DNA from 2 places in the Microbacterium sp. MMO-35 genome. Region 2 is predicted to be linked to the other one. Evidence: predicted binding sites of a transcription regulator. Region 2 holds the regulator's gene; the other holds the start of a gene.
What was found. The regulator HrcA, encoded in region 2, represses chaperone genes, less so after heat shock. The targets are predictions, from matches to a motif close to TTNGCACTCGNNNNNNNCGAGTGCNAA.
Positions count from the first base shown of each region.

Region 1: a site for HrcA is predicted at 3,710-3,736, ahead of groES (co-chaperone GroES). Genes of this name have one in related genera too.

Region 1 covers NZ_JBBCVH010000003.1:433,497-441,304, forward strand. Annotated here, with positions in the region: gene WFJ01_RS08910 (DHA2 family efflux MFS transporter permease subunit) at 1-490, shown strand, start outside; gene guaB (IMP dehydrogenase) at 592-2,094, opposite strand; gene rarD (EamA family transporter RarD) at 2,197-3,153, opposite strand; gene groES (co-chaperone GroES) at 3,334-3,630, opposite strand; gene WFJ01_RS08930 (class I SAM-dependent methyltransferase) at 3,808-4,998, shown strand; gene WFJ01_RS08935 (hypothetical protein) at 4,999-6,144, opposite strand; gene WFJ01_RS08940 (hypothetical protein) at 6,149-6,589, opposite strand; gene tsaD (tRNA (adenosine(37)-N6)-threonylcarbamoyltransferase complex transferase subunit TsaD) at 6,592-7,671, opposite strand; gene rimI (ribosomal protein S18-alanine N-acetyltransferase) at 7,664-7,808, opposite strand, start outside.
Region 2 covers NZ_JBBCVH010000002.1:406,825-414,632, forward strand. Annotated here, with positions in the region: gene WFJ01_RS05295 (HIT domain-containing protein) at 1-298, opposite strand, end outside; gene WFJ01_RS05300 (16S rRNA (uracil(1498)-N(3))-methyltransferase) at 338-1,066, opposite strand; gene dnaJ (molecular chaperone DnaJ) at 1,072-2,178, opposite strand; gene hrcA (heat-inducible transcriptional repressor HrcA) at 2,228-3,262, opposite strand; gene WFJ01_RS05315 (carboxylesterase/lipase family protein) at 3,414-4,856, shown strand; gene hemW (radical SAM family heme chaperone HemW) at 4,884-6,134, opposite strand; gene WFJ01_RS05325 (DUF1990 family protein) at 6,148-6,798, opposite strand; gene WFJ01_RS05330 (DMT family transporter) at 6,831-7,778, opposite strand.

The DNA.
Region 1 (7,808 bases), on a different contig from region 2:
GCTGGCGGGGCTGATCGCACCGCGCGTGGGCACCAGGGCGCTGCTCGTCACCGGGCTCCTGCTGCAGGGGGTGGCCCTGGGCTGGCTCGCCGCGCTGCTCGCCACGGACGTGCCGTACGCCGCCCTCGTCGCGCCCTTCGTCCTCGCCGGCATCGGCATGGGGCTCGTGTTCGCCCCCTCGGCCACGGCGCTGCTCGCCACGCTCGGCCTGATCGATCACGCCAAGGCGTCGGGCGTCAACTCCACGCTCCGCGAGTTGGGCGTCGCACTCGGCACGGCCGTGATGACCGCGATCTTCGTCGGCGCAGGCGGACAGCTCCTGCCCGACCACTACGTGGACGCCGCCCGGCCGGCCGTTTTCACGGGAGCCGCGGTGCTGTTCGTCGCCGCCGTGATCGCCCTCTGGCTGCCGTCGGGGAAGGGCGGCCACACGGAGGCCGCGGACGAGGGGGCGACCGCTTCGGCCGCACCGGAGCCCGTCGCCGCCTGAGCCGGGGTCCTGGACCGGTCGCTCCGTGCCGCCGAGTCGCCTCCCCACAGACCACGAAGGTCCCGGATCCGATCAGGATCCGGGACCTTCGTGAATCACGCTCAGCGCCGGTAGTTGGGCGCCTCGACCACGATCTGCACGTCGTGCGGGTGCGACTCCTTGAGCCCGGCGGCCGTGATGCGGACGAACTTGCCGCGGGTCTTCAGCTCCTCGATCGTGCGCGCACCGACGTAGAACATCGACTGGCGGAGCCCGCCGACGAGCTGGTACGCGACGGCGGAGAGCGGGCCGCGGTAGGGCACCTGCCCCTCGATGCCCTCGGGGATCAGCTTGTCGTCGCTGGGCACGTCGGCCTGGAAGTAGCGGTCCTTCGAGTAGGACGTCTGCTTGCCCCGCGTCTGCATCGCGCCGAGCGAGCCCATGCCACGGTACAGCTTGAACTGCTTGCCGCCCTGGAAGACGATCTCTCCCGGGGACTCCTCGGTGCCGGCGAGCAGGGATCCGAGCATCACGGCGTCGGCGCCGGCGACGAGCGCCTTGGCGATGTCGCCCGAGTACTGCAGACCGCCGTCGGCGATCACCGGGATCCCCGCGGGGCGCGCGGCCAGCGACGCCTCGTAGACCGCGGTGACCTGCGGCACGCCGACACCGGCGACGATGCGCGTGGTGCAGATCGAGCCAGGACCGACACCGACCTTGACGGCGTCGACGCCCGCGTCCACGAGCGCCTGCGCGCCCTCGCGGGTGGCGACGTTGCCGCCGATGATGTCGATGTGATCGAACGAGGAATCCGCCTTGAGCCGCTTGACGAGGTCGATCACGCCCTGCGACTGGCCGTTCGCGGTGTCGACGACCAGCACGTCGACGCCCTTGTCGCGCAGCGCCTCGGCGCGCTCCCAGGCGTCGCCGAAGAAGCCGATCGCGGCGCCGACGCGGAGGCGGCCCTGGTCGTCCTTGGTGGCGAGCGGGTACTTCTCGCTCTTGTCGAAGTCCTTGATGGTGATGAGGCCCGCGAGCCTGCCGTCCTCGTCGATGAGCGGGAGCTTCTCCACGCGGTGTTTCGCGAAGAGCGCGATGACCTGCTCGGCCGGGACGCCGACCGGAGCCGTGACGAGGTTTTCGCTCGTCATCACGTCGCGGGCACGCGTGGTCTGCTTGGCGGATCCGGACACGAAGCGCATGTCGCGGTTGGTGACGATGCCCAGCAGACGCCCGTCGGGGTCGACCACGGGCAGGCCGGAGATGCGGTACTTGGCGCACATCGCATCGACCTCGGCGATCGTCGCGTCGGGGGTCGTCGTGATCGGATCCGTGATCATGCCCGACTCGCTGCGCTTGACGCGGTCGACCTGCGCGGCCTGATCGGCGATCGACAGGTTGCGGTGCAGGATGCCCAGGCCACCCTCGCGCGCCATGGCGATCGCCATGCGCGCCTCGGTCACGGTATCCATGGCGCTGGAGAGCAGGGGCGTCGCGACGGAGATACGGCGCGTCACGCGCGACGAGGTGTCCGCCTCGCTCGGGATCACGTCGGTGTGCCCCGGAAGGAGCAGGACGTCATCGTAGGTCAATCCGATAAAACCGAACGGGTCGTGCTGCTCCATGGGTTGCGGGGCTCCTCTTTCTCGCGCGCGTGCATCGATTCTAAGCGCCGCAGGAGGGCCGGTATTCCCAGGAACGGCACGTGCCGAGGCGGCGCTCGGGGATCAGGGCACGGGGATCGAGTCGGTCCCGGGATCCGGCTCTCCCGCCGTGGCCCGACCGGACCTCAGCCGCCGGGCGGCGAGACCGAGATCGATGAGGAAGACCGCGATCGCCACCCACACGATCGCGAAGCCGATCCACCGCTCGACCGGCATCGGCTCGTGCATCACGAGCACCCCGACGAGGAACTGCATGATCGGGGTGATGAACTGGATCATGCCGATGACGGTCAGCCCGATCCGGCGCGTCCCGGCCGCGAACAGCAGGAGCGGCACAGCGGTTGCGACGCCGGCGAACGCGAGCAGGCCCGCATGCAGCGCACCGTTCTGGCCCATCGTGATCCCCGTGGTGAGCCCCACCGCGATCAGCTGCACGACGGCGATCGGCAGCACCCAGAACGACTCCAGCGTGAGGCCGCTGAGCGCATCGACGGAGGGTCCGATCTTCTTCTTCACGAGCCCGTAGATGCCGAAGGAGGCCGTGAGGGACAGCGCGATCCAGGGGAACGTGCCGTGCGCGAAGACGATCACGAGCACGGCGATCGTCGCGATGCCGATCGCGACCCACTGCAGCCGGCGCAGCCTCTCCTTCAGCACGAAGACGCCGAGCAGCATGGTGCCGATCGGATTGATGAAGTAGCCGAGGCTGGTCTCGACGATCTCGCCGTTCAGCGTCGCGAGGACGAACACCTGCCAGTTGATGTAGATCAGCACCCCGGCGAGCGCCGTGAGTGCGAGCAGCCGCGGCTGGCGGATGATCGCCCGCAGCGGCCTCCAGCCTCGGGTGATCGCCAGCAGGACGAGGCAGAACACGAAGGAGAGCGCGACCCGCCACGCCACGAGCTCCCAGGGGCCGGTGGGCGCGAGCAGGAGGAAGTACAGCGGAAGCACGCCCCACAGGAGATACGCGCCGATCGCGTAGGCGACGCCTGCGGTCTGGGCGCTGCGTGTGGAGGTCACCGGTCAACCCTATTGCGGCTGATTGCCTCCCCTTCCGCGTTCGAGGAGCAATGTTCGTCGCTTCCGGGCCGGATCGGGAGCGAACATTGCTCCTCGAAACCGGATCCGCGGATCGGGGTCGCCGCACACGACGAAGGCCCGGACGCACGGGGCGTCCGGGCCTTCGTCGTGGGTGCGGACTCAGCGCACCACGACGGCGAGCACGTCGCGCGCCGAGAGCACGAGGTACTCCTCGACGCCGAACTTCACCTCGGTGCCGCCGTACTTGCTGTAGAGCACGCGGTCGCCGACGTTGACGTCGAGCGGAACGCGGTTGCCGTTGTCATCGATGCGACCGGGGCCGACGGCCACGACCTCGCCCTCCTGGGGCTTCTCCTTGGCGGTGTCGGGGATGACCAGGCCACTCGCGGTGGTCTGCTCGGCCTCGACCTGCTTGATGACGATGCGGTCCTCGAGCGGCTTGATGGAAACCGACACGGTCTACCTCTTTCTTGACGGTTCAAGACTTCGTTAGCACCCTCAACCCGAGAGTGCTAACGCCAGTCTAGGCGCATCGTTGGCACTCCCGCAATCAGAGTGCCAGTCGATGACGGATCCGACCCCCTGCTCGCGCGGTCCGGCGCAGGGGCGCGCGACGTCGATAGCCTGGACCGCGTGGATATGAGCGAACTGCGGACCGTGCTGACGCCGGAGGCACTGCGGGCGATCGACGAGCTCGGCGAGATCGGATCCACGGATGCGGCCGCACGGGCCGTGATGCGGCTGCGGGGCGAGGGCCGCTCGCCCGACTTCGTCTCGGCCGTGGTCGGCCAGGCACGGCTGCGCACGAAGGCCAGGGCGAAGTTCGGCGCCTTCGCCGATCGGATGCTGTTCACCCGTGCCGGCCTCGAGCAGGCCACCCGGCTCGGCGTCGCCGCACGTCATGCCGGCCGGATGCGCGCTGCCGGGATCGCGCACGTGTCCGACCTCGGCTGCGGGATCGGCGGCGATGCGCTCGCCTTCGCCGGCGCGGGCTTGCGGGTGACCGCGGTCGACGCCGACGAGGTCACCGCCGCGCTGGCGGCGTACAACCTGGCGCCGTTCGGATCCGACGTCGAGGTGCGGCACGGGTTCGCCGAGGATCATGCACCCGCGGGCAGGACGGAGGCGGTGTGGCTGGATCCGGCCCGGCGCACCGCCGGTCACTCCGAGACGCGTCGCGTATCCGCCGACGACTACTCGCCCTCCCTGGAGTGGGCGTTCGCGCTCGCCGATCGCGTGCCGACCGGGATCAAGCTCGGCCCCGCCCATGACCGGGACGCGATCCCCGCCGGCGCCGAGGCCCAGTGGGTCAGCGCGGACGGCGACGTCGTCGAACTCGTGCTGTGGTCGGGTGTGCTGGCCCGCCCCGGCGTGCGGCGGGCGGCCCTCGTGATCCGCGGCGACCGTGCGCACGAGCTCACGGCCCCCGCCGACACCGAGGACGCCGAGGTGCGCGAGCTCGGCGCCTATGTGCACGAGCCGGACGGGGCCGTCATCCGCGCCCGCCTCATCGGCGACCTCGCCCGCGCTCTCGACGCGGGCATGCTGGATCCGCACATCGCGTATCTGACGTCCGATGCGCCTGCCGAAAGCCCGTTCGCCGCGTCGTTCCGCGTGCGCGAGGTGCTGCCGATGAACCCGAAGGCGATCGGCGCCGTCCTCAAGAAGGCGGGCATCGGACGCCTGGAGATCAAGAAGCGCGGCGTCGATGTGGATCCGGCCGCGTTCCGCAAGAAGCTGAACCTGCACGGGCCCGGCGAGGCGACACTGATCCTGGTGCGCATCGGCGACAAGCGGCACGCGATCCTCGCCGACCGCGTCTGACTAGTCCGCGGCGCGGTCGCCGAAGTGGAAGAGAGCGTCGTCCTGCGTGATGACGAGGTACTGACCGGCGTTCGCGGGGGTCCAGAACTCGATCCGCAGGGCCGGGTGCGACGCTGTCTCCGGCAGGCGCAGTGCAAGCGTCGGCCGCTCCTGTCCCGAGGCTTCGCGCGCGGCGAAGTCCAGCGTCACCGTTCCGACGTCGCAAGCCTTCCGCGGATCCGGATCCTCCACGATGAGACACCTGTTTCCCGCGCCGTCGTCTCCCAGCCAGACCGGGACGTCCCCCACCCGGCCGACGACCATCGCGTGGATGAAGCCGTTGTCCGCGACGATCCGGTTCATCGCGGCCTGTTCCCGGAGATCCTGCGGCGCCGACATCGTGTACGTCATCTGGTAGCTCTGCAGCACCCCCATCGGCGCCCCGGTCCCCGCGATCGCCAGGGTCGCCGCGTAGCCGTCGCGCTGACCGGGGATCGGCTGAGGCAGGGAGACCATCAGCGGCCGCTCCCGCACCTGCTCCGCCGTCTGGCACTCCCGTTGCGCCGATGCCCCGCGCACGTCGAGGATGGCGCAGTGCAGCCGGCCGCCCGCCTGCGTCGCATACCAGAGCAGGCCGTCGTGATCGCGGGCGAGCAGGAGCAGGGTTCCGGGATCGAGGTCGTCGCTCTGCTTCAGGACCGCCGCCTCGCGCTCCCCCTCCCCGGCCCGTAGCGCGAGCCCGACATCCGGCGGGCGCGGGATCGCCCAGCCGACCACCAGGCCGGCCAGCAGGACCAGGGCGAGACCTCCGACGACGTACCGCGGGCGATTCCAGGCACCGGTGGCGAGCCAGGTCCGGAGCCGGGTCCCGGTCCCGGTCTGGTCTGCCCCGATCGGCCGACGCGGTCCCGCGTCGCCGAGGTCATCGCCGGATCCGTCCGCAGAACGGGACGACGTCGGCGAAACGGGCGCGGTCGACGGGAGGCTTTCGTCTCGCTGCGCCTGTTCAGGGCCCGGGACGACCGGCAGCGCATCGGTGAGCGGGGCGTCGGCCCGCCGCAGCGCGGACAGCCGAGCGGCTTCGGCCTCGCTCAGACCGGATCCGTCGCGGGCGAAGGCGCGACGCTCCAGCTCGCGACGCTCGCCGTCGAGGTCCGGATCCGCCATGCGGTTAGCCGACCCAGCCGAACCGGTAAGCGGCCCAGACCAACCAGCCCGCGCTGTACAACGTCGCGACGAGCCCAAGCACGAGCGCCCAGACCGAGAGCGCGCGGCTCTCGTCGGGCCGGCGCAGCGACATGATCGCCGCGACCACCGACACGATCGCGACCGGGATCCCCCATCCGACGAACATCGAGGCGAAGAGCGCGACGATGGCGGAGAGCAGGGCCCAGGGCGCGAGCCGCGGCTCGGCGGCCACGGGCTCCGGGACGTCGGCGCTGTCCGTGGGGTGCCACTCCTCGTGCGCCACGGTCGTGCCGTCCCGGTCGAGTTCCCACTCCTCGGGGGCGAGCCCGCCATCCAGCTGCGGTCCGCTCTCGACGCCCATCGGCACGGGCGCGGTCGGCAGCCGGGTGTACCGCTCCGGATCGTTCCCGCCCGTCTCCGCCACGATCAGACCCCGGCCACGGCCGCGCGTTCGGCCATCTGGATCTCGGTCACCGGCAGGGTCGAGTCGGCCCCGAACGCGAGCGTCGACGGCCGCCGGCCCGAGGAGATCAGCTCGGCCGCGAGGCCGGCGATCATCGCGCCGTTGTCGGTGCACAGCGAAAGCGGCGGGATGCGCACGGTGACCCCCGCCTCGGAGGCACGGGCGAGGGCGACTTCGCGCAGCCGGCGGTTCGCGATCACACCGCCGCCGAGCAGCAGACGAGGGACACCGCGATCGGCGCAGGCGGCGAGCGCCTTCGTCACCAGCACATCGACGACCGCCTCGCGGAAGCTCGCAGCGACGTCGGCGACGGGGATCGTGTTCCCCGCCGCGTCCTCCCGCTCGATCCACCGGGCGACGGCGGTCTTCAGGCCCGAGAAGGAGAAGTCGTAGCGGTGCTTCTCCAGATCCGATGCCCGCGACAGCCCCCGCGGGAACCGGATCGCGGCGGGATCCCCGCCCACGGCGGCGCGGTCGATCTCGGGTCCGCCGGGGTAGGGCAGGCCGAGAAGACGGGCGACCTTGTCGAATGCCTCGCCCGCGGCGTCGTCGACGGTCTCGCCGAGCATCTCGACATCGGTCGTGAGATCGCGTACGTGCAGCAGGGACGTGTGCCCGCCCGAGACGAGCAGCGCGATCGTCGGGTACTCCAGGGGCACCGAGTCCGGCGTCAGGATGTCGGCGGCGATGTGGCCCACGAGGTGGTTCACGGCGTAGAGCGGCTTGCCGAGCGACACCGCCAGCCCCTTCGCCGCGCCGATGCCGACCATGAGCGCGCCGGCGAGGCCGGGCCCGCTGGTCACGGCGACGGCATCGAGGTCCTGCAGCCGCACCTGCGCCTCGGCGAGGGCGCGTTCGATCGCCGGCTGCAGCTCCTCGAGGTGCGCGCGGGCGGCGACCTCGGGCACCACGCCGCCGTAGCGGGCGTGCTCGTCCATGCTCGACGCGATCGTGTTGGACAACAGTGTGCGCCCGCGGACGATCCCGATCCCGGTCTCGTCGCAGCTCGTCTCGATCCCGAGCACGAGGGGCTGGTCAGTCATGGGATCCCTTCCCGTCCTCAGGATCATCTCGCGAGTCTTCGACGGATCCGTCCGATTCGTGTGGATCTCGGGAATCCGTCCGGAGAGCGGAGGCGGCGCCTGCCGCCAGGTCGAGCTTCATGATCACGGCGTCGACG
Region 2 (7,808 bases):
GCACGTGGAAGACGGACTGCGCGACGCTCGCGCCGTTGTTGAAGATGAGGCGGTACTCGCCGTTGGCGTGATCGACCGCGATCTGCTTGGCCGCGGCGACGATCTTCGCCAGCAGGGCGGGATCCCCCGCGGCGAGCTCGGTGACGTCGCGATACTGCTCGGACTTGGGGATCACGAGCACGTGCAGCGGCGCCTGCGGGTTGATGTCGCGGATCGCGAAGACGTCATCGGTCTCGAGCAGGATCTCGCCGGGGATCTCCCCGTTCAGGATGCGCGTGAAGATCGAGGGTTCGCTCATGCCATCAGTCTATCGGCGCGGTGCCGCGGGTCGGCGGACCTACCAGCGTCCGCGGGCCACGTTCAGCACCGCGAGCGCGGCCGGGCCGGCCGTCGACGTGCGCAGCACCGTGTCGCCGAGCAGCACCCGCTCGGCGCCCGCGGCGACGAGGCGCTCGATCTCCTCCGGCGCGACGCCGCCCTCCGGCCCGACGACGAGCACGATGTCGCGCTCGTCCGGCACGACGCGGGACAGCCGCTCCGAGGCGGAGGGATCCAGGATCAGCACCCGCTGGCCCCCGGCGCGACGCACGAGATCCGCCGTGGACTCGACGGCGACGACCTCGGGGATCCAGGAGCGGTGCGCCTGCTTCGCGGCCTCGCGGACGATGCTCGCCCAGCGCTCGCGGCCCTTGGCCGCCTTCGCGCCCTCCCAGCGCGACACGCTGCGCGTGGCCTGCCAGGGCACGATCCCGTCGACGCCGAGCTCACAGGCCGCCTGGACGGCGAGCTCGTCGCGATCGCCCTTCGCGAGCGCCTGCGCGAGCAGGATCCGCGGCGTCGGCAGCGGATCCTCGCGCCGGGCCAGAACCCGCACCTCGACGAGCGACGGCGCGGCCGCGACGACCTCGGCGTCCAGCCAGACGCCGGCGCCGTCACCGAGGGTGATCGGCTCGCCGACGCGCACCCGGCGCACCACCGCGGCGTGCTTGGCCTCGGCGCCAGTGAGGGCGATCGTGGTCCCCGGTCGGGCCGAGGTCGCCTCGGGCGTGACGAAGTGCAGCGCCATGTCCGTCAGCCGCGGAACCGGTCGCGCAGCTTGGAGAACAGGCCCTGATGGAACTCGGCGAGCCGTGGTGCCGGCGCCTTCGTGCGCTTGGCGAAGTCCTCGATGAGCTGACGCTGCTTGTGGTCGAGCTTCGTGGGGGTGAGCACCTGCACGCCCACCCGCAGGTCTCCGCGCTGCGTGCCCCGCAGCGGCGTGACCCCACGGCCCTTGATCGTGAGCACGTCGCCGGACTGCAGACCCTGGCGGATCTCCAGATCCACCGGGCCGTCGAGCGACTCGATCGTCGTCGTGGTGCCCAGGATCGCGTCGCTCATCGCGACCTCGAGGGTCGCGAGCAGGTCATCGCCCTCGCGGCTGAAGCGCGCGTGCGGCGTCACCGTGACCTCGACGTACAGATCGCCGTTCGGACCGCCCGCGCGGCCCACCTCACCGGAGCCGGGAAGCTGCAGGCGCAGACCGGTCTCGACGCCGGCGGGGATGTCGAGCCCGACCGTCCGGCGCGAACGCACCCGGCCCTGGCCGTTGCAGGTCTGGCACGGGAACGGGATCGTCGTGCCGAAGCCCTCGCACGACCCGCAGGGCGCGGTCGTGAGGACGTTGCCGAGCAGGCTCCGCACCTGCTGCTGCACGTGCCCGGATCCGCCGCAGATGTCGCAGGTCACGGGCGAGGTGCCGTCCGCGCAGCAGGAACCCTGACAGGTCTCGCACAGCACCGCGGTGTCGACCTCGATGTCGCGGTGCACACCGAACACGACGTCGCCGAGGTCGAGCGTCACCCGCACCAGGGCGTCCTGGCCGCGCTCCCGGCGCGAACGGGGCCGGGCGGACCGCGCCCCTCCGCCGCCGAAGAAGGTCTCGAAGATGTCCCCGAAGCCGCCGAACCCGCCGAATCCGCCGTTGCCGTTCTGGTCGCCGCCCATGTCGTAGCGGCGTCGCGAATCGGCGTCGCTGAGCACGTCGTAGGCGTGCGTGACCGACTTGAACCGCTCCGCGGCCTCCTCGCTCGGGTTCACGTCGGGGTGCAGCTGCCGGGCGAGCCGTCGATACGCCTTCTTGATCTCGTCCTCGCTCGCGTCGCGCGAGACGCCGAGGACCTCGTAGTGATCCGTCACCATCGCCTTTCCGGGCCGCCCTGCGGCGGCGTGTCTGTCGTGCGGCCGGTCACCGGCCGGACTCGTCCTCTTCGAGCAGCCGGGACAGGTAGCGGGCCACGGCCCGCGCCGCCGCGAGGTTGCTCTGGTAGTCCATGCGGGTCGGGCCCATCACGCCGACGCGTGCGGTCCCGGAGTGGGTGAGATAGTCGCTCGCGACGATCGAGGCCTCGCCGAGACCGAACGCGGCGTTCTCCGTGCCGATGCTCGCCGCGAGCCCGTGCTCGTCGACGCGCATCTCGCTCATCAGCCGCAGCAGCGTCACCTGCTCCTCGATCGCCTCGAGGAGCGGATGGATGCTGCCGCGGAAGTCGTGCTCGCGGCGTGCCAGCGTGGCGGCGCCCGCCATGACCAGGCGCTCCTGGCGGAACTCGGCGAGCTCTTCGGCCACCGCCCGCAGCAGCGCGGCCCGCGCGGCGTCGACACGGGGGCCGTACGAGGTCTCTCCCGCTGCCTGGACCCGCTCGGCGCCGCGGCGCACCGAGTGTCCGGTGAGCAGTTCGGTGATCGCCGCGCGGAGCATCCCGAGCTCGGACTCGTCGAGCTCGACCGGCAGCGGGACGATGCGCTGCGACACGCCGCCGGCGTCCGTCACGAGCACGATGAGCAGGCGGTTCGGGGCCAGCGCGACGAGCTCGACGTGCGTGACATGTGCGCGCGCGAAGGACGGATACTGCGCGAGGGCGACCTGCCCGGTCAGCCGGGTGAGCACGCGCACGGTGCGCACCATGAGGTCGTCGAGGTCGGCGGGGTCCGCGAGGAACGCGGTGATCGCGCTGCGCTGCGCCGCGGAGAGCGGCCGCACCTGCGCGAGGTGGTCGACGAAGACGCGATAGCCCTTGTCCGTCGGCACCCGCCCGGAGGAGGTGTGCGGCGCCGCGATGAGGTCCTCGTCCTCGAGCTGGGCCATGTCGTTGCGGATCGTCGCGGCGGACACGCCGAAGGCGTGCCGCTCCACGATCGACTTGCTGCCGACCGGCTCATTCGTCTCGACGTAGTCCTCGACGATGGCGCGGAGCACCTGGAGTCCCCGTTCTGAGACCATCGCCCCTCCTCACCGCTGGCACTCGTGCATCCTGAGTGCCAATCCTATCCTGCCGGGCCTCCCGGCGGGCTCAGGGACCGCGGACGCCTCCAGAACCGCGGGAGCGCCCGGGCCCGGAGGACGGGGACGCGGTTCTGCCTAGGATGGCGCCATGGACCACGACGCCGTGCGCACGCGGATCTCCACCGGCGAGCTCATCGGACGCCGCATCGACGGCGTCGACCGCCATCTCGGCATCCCGTACGCCGCACCGCCTTTCGGGCCCCGCCGCTTCCGCAGCCCCGAGCCGCCTGAGGCGTGGTCGGCGCCGCGCGATGCCTCGGCGTTCGGCCCGACCGCTCCGCAGCTGCCCTACGCCGGGGCGACGGCCGAGATCCTCGGCAGCCTCCGCATCGACGGCGACGACATCCTCACCGCGAACGTATGGGCCCCGGTCGGCGCCCGTTCCGCACCGGTCGTGCTGTGGATCCACGGCGGCGCGCTGGAGCGGGGAACGGCGGCGCTGTCCCTCTATGACGGCACCGCGTTCGCCCGCGACGGGATCGTGTTCGTCAGCATCAACTACCGGCTGGGATCTGAAGGCTTCTCGGTGCTCGACGGGGCGCCGCGCAACCTGGGGCTCCAGGACGCGGCGGCGGCCCTCCGCTGGGTGCACGAGGAGATCGCCGCGTTCGGGGGCGACCCGGATCGAATCACCCTCATGGGCGAGTCCGCCGGCGGGGCGCTCGTCGCCGCACTGCTCTCCCGCGCCGACACCCGCGCCCTCGTGTGCGGCGGGATCATCCAGTCCGGTCCGCTGCTGGCGTCGTCCCCGGCGCGCGGCGGCAGAGTGACCCGGCAGCTCGCCGCACGTCTCGGAGTGCCCGCCACCGCGGAGGCGTTCACCGCCCTCGCTCCGGACGCGCTCCTCGAGGCGCGGCACGCCCAGTCCGCCGGATCCTCGCCGCTCGGCGGCGCACCGGGGTTCGCCCTCGTGATCGACGAGGAGACCCTGCCGAGCTCGCCGCACGAGGCGCTGCGGGACGCCGATGTGCCGATCCTGATCGGCACCAACACCGACGAGTACCGGCTCTGGTTCCCGCCGGAGGCGCTCGCCGCCATCCGTCCGGCGAAGCTGCTCCTCGCCCGGCTCGCGCTGCGCATCCCGGCGGCGGCGGTCCGCGCCGTGCGGACGGATCACCCGGGCGCGAGCACCGGCGAGGTGTTCGGCCAGCTCGCGACCGACCTGCTGCTCCGCGCGCCCGCCACCCGGGCCGCACAGGCGCGGTCCGGCACGGCGACCCACCTCTACGAGTTCTCGTGGCCGAGTGCCGTGCGCGACCTCCGCGCCGCCCATGCCCTCGAGATCCCGTTCGTCTTCGACGTGCTCGCAGACCCCGAATCCCTCCGGATCGCCGGCGCCGACGCACCGCAGTCCCTCGCCACGGCGATGCACGACGCCTGGGTGCGGTTCATCCACGACGGCGATCCCGGCTGGCCCGCCTACGGCGCGCAGCGGACGGCGGCGCTGTTCGCCGGTTCCGGCGGCGATCCCGTGGTCGGCCCGCAGCGCCGCACCGTCGTGGTGGATCTGCTGCCGACGCCCCGGGCCTGAGCTCCGAGACGATCGACCGGTCCCCGGTCAGTCCGTCAGCGCCCGCACCACGGCGTCGGCGAGCAGGCGCCCGCGCCGGGTGAGGACGAGCGTCCCCCGCAGAGCCGCCCCTGCATCGACCAGGCCGTCGGCGATGAGCCCCGCGACCCGGGTCCTCGCCTCAGGAGCGAGGTCGTCCAGAGGCAGGCCCTCGGCCATCCGCGAGCGGAGCAGGATCCGCTCCAGCTGGGCCGCCTCCGCGTCGGGACGCTCGGTGCCGGCCGCCGGGGACTCCCCCGTCGCGAGTCGCTGCGCGTAGGCGGCAGGATGCTTCACGTTCCACCAGCGGAGCCCGGCGACGTGGCTGTGCGCACCGGGACCGAAGCCCCACCAGTCGGTGCCGCGCCAGTACGCCATGTTGTGGCGGGAGCGCCGGTCGCCGCCGCCCTTCTCCGAGCCGGCGTCCCCCGTGCTCCGCCGGGCCCAGTTGCTCACCTCGTACCAGTCGAATCCCGCGTCCGCCAGTGCGGTGTCGGCGAGCTCGTACATGTCGGCCTGCAGGTCGTCGTCCGGCGCGGGCACCTCGCCGCGGCGGATCTGACGCGCGAGCTTCGTGCCGTCCTCGATGATCAGCGCATAGGCGGAGATGTGATCGGGACGCAGGTCCACCGCGGTCTCGAGCGAGGCGCGCCAGTCCTCCAGCGACTCCCCCGGCGCCCCGTAGATGAGATCGACGCTGACCGCGAGCCCGGCGGCGCGCGCCGCCTCGACCGCGGTGCGCACGTTCTCCGGCCGGTGCGTGCGGTCGAGCGCCGCCAGCACGTGAGGCACGGCGGACTGCATGCCGATCGACATCCGGGTGACGCCCGCGGCGGCGAGCTCCTCGGCGACCGACGGGGTGACGGTGTCGGGATTGGCCTCCACGGTGACCTCGGCGCCGTCGACGATGCCGAACGCGTCGATCGCGGCGCCGAGCATGCGCCCGAGATCGCCCGCCGGCAGCAGGGTCGGCGTGCCGCCACCGAAGAACACGGTGCTCAGCGGACGCAGCGGGGCGTGCTCGGAGAGCACCGCACGCGCCAGCCCGATCTCCCCGATCAGCGTGTCGGCGTAGGCGTCCTGACGTGCGCCGCGCAGCTCGGACGCGGTGTACGTGTTGAAGTCGCAGTAGCCGCAGCGCACGCGGCAGAACGGCACGTGCAGGTACGCGGAGAACGGCGTGGCGGGATCGATCGACAGGTCGGCGGGCAGGCGTCCGTCCGCCGGTGCCGGATCCCCGAGCGGGAGCGGTCCGGCCATCAGAGTCGGACCATCAGACGGGAGTCGCGTACAGCGGCGAGATCGCCCGTAGGTAGCGCGCGAACAGCTCACGGCGACGGCGCTTCACGAGATACGGCACCGTTCGATACAGGAAGCTGTTCGGCCGATCGAAGGCGCGCACGGTGAACCACACCTCGTCGGCGTCGTTCCACTCGATGTCGAAGGACTCCTCGCCGCTCACGACGGAGCCGTCGACCGTGCCGAGCACGAAGCCGATCCGGTGCGTCTGCTCGGTCACCGAGATCACCCGCAGCTCGGCGTCGGCGCGCATGCCGCCGACGCGGCCGTGTAGCTTCAGGGTCATGCCGGGACCCGCCCACGGCGTGCCGTCCTCGTCGTAGCGCGGCTCGACCTCGGCGTGGCTCGGCGCGATCGGGTTGCCCTCCGCGTCGAAGCTGACACCGGCGTACCCGGGGCTGGAGGCGGGGCGCACATCCGTCAGCTGCAGGCCCGCCGCGCGCTGCGCCGTCCACGACAGCAGCGCGTCACCGGCCGTGCGGAACCGCTCCTCGCCGCTTCCGAGCCGCCAGGACTCCTCGGCCGGGATGCTGCGCTCCGGCGGATACTGCATCAGGTCGGGCGCGTGGGTCGCCCCCACGGCGGCATAGTCCACCGTTCCTTCTCGGAATGTCCCGCGACGCATGACAACCAGACTACTGGCCGGGCCCGACGGACTCACCCAGGTTCTCCCAAGGCTGGGATGCTGTTCGCACGGGCGCGCGCGTCGTCCCCGTTCCCGGAACGGTCGGATCTCGCCGCGGGAGGGCGGTCGTCACCGAGTCGCAGCGCAGAGGCGGCCGCCCCGAGGACCAGCCCGGCCACGCCCGCGACGGACAGCGGCTCGCCCAGCACGATCAGGGCTGCGACGGCGGTGGCTGCCGGGATCACGCTGAACAGGATCGACGCGGCATCCGCGCCGACGCCACGGACGAGCGCCGAGTACAGCACGGTGCCACCCAGGCCGATCGCGACGATGCCGCCGAGGAGCGACCAGGACGCGAGGCCGGCGGGTGGACGCGCGGGTTCGGTCAGCGCGAGCGCCCCCGCGACCGGGGTGGAGACGACGACTCCGATCAGTGTGAACATCGCGGGATGGACCCGGTGCAGGGACCGCCCCTGCCAGAGCGCCCCGAGCGAGACCGCGAGCAGCGACCCGCCCACGGCGAGGATCGTCGGCCCGATCCGCGGATCCGCGAGCACGGTCGGCAGGCAGGCGACGATCACGGCCGCGGCTCCCAGCGCGGTCGACAGCAGCGCCCGGCGGGAGGCCCGCCGTCGCAGGATCCACCGGGAGAGGAGCGCGGTGACGACGGGATTCATGGCGATCACGAGCGCGGTGAACCCCGCGCCGACGCCGTGCCCGAGCGCCCAGTAGGTGCCGACGAACTGCCCCGCCTGCGAGAGCAGCCCCGCACCGGCCGCGGCGGCCAGCAGGCGGCCGCGCGGGACGGGTGTGCGCAGCAGCGCGCAGACCACGAGCAGCACCAGGACGGAGAGGGCGAAGCGCAGCAGGAGCAGCAGGAAAGGACTCGTCGCGCGCAGGGCGAGCGAGGTCAGCGCGTAGTTCACGGCGTAGAGGGTCACCATGGTGCACGCCGAGAGGGCGATCGTCGATCTGGTCATGCGGTCAGGTTCGCCGTTCGTCGAGCCGGT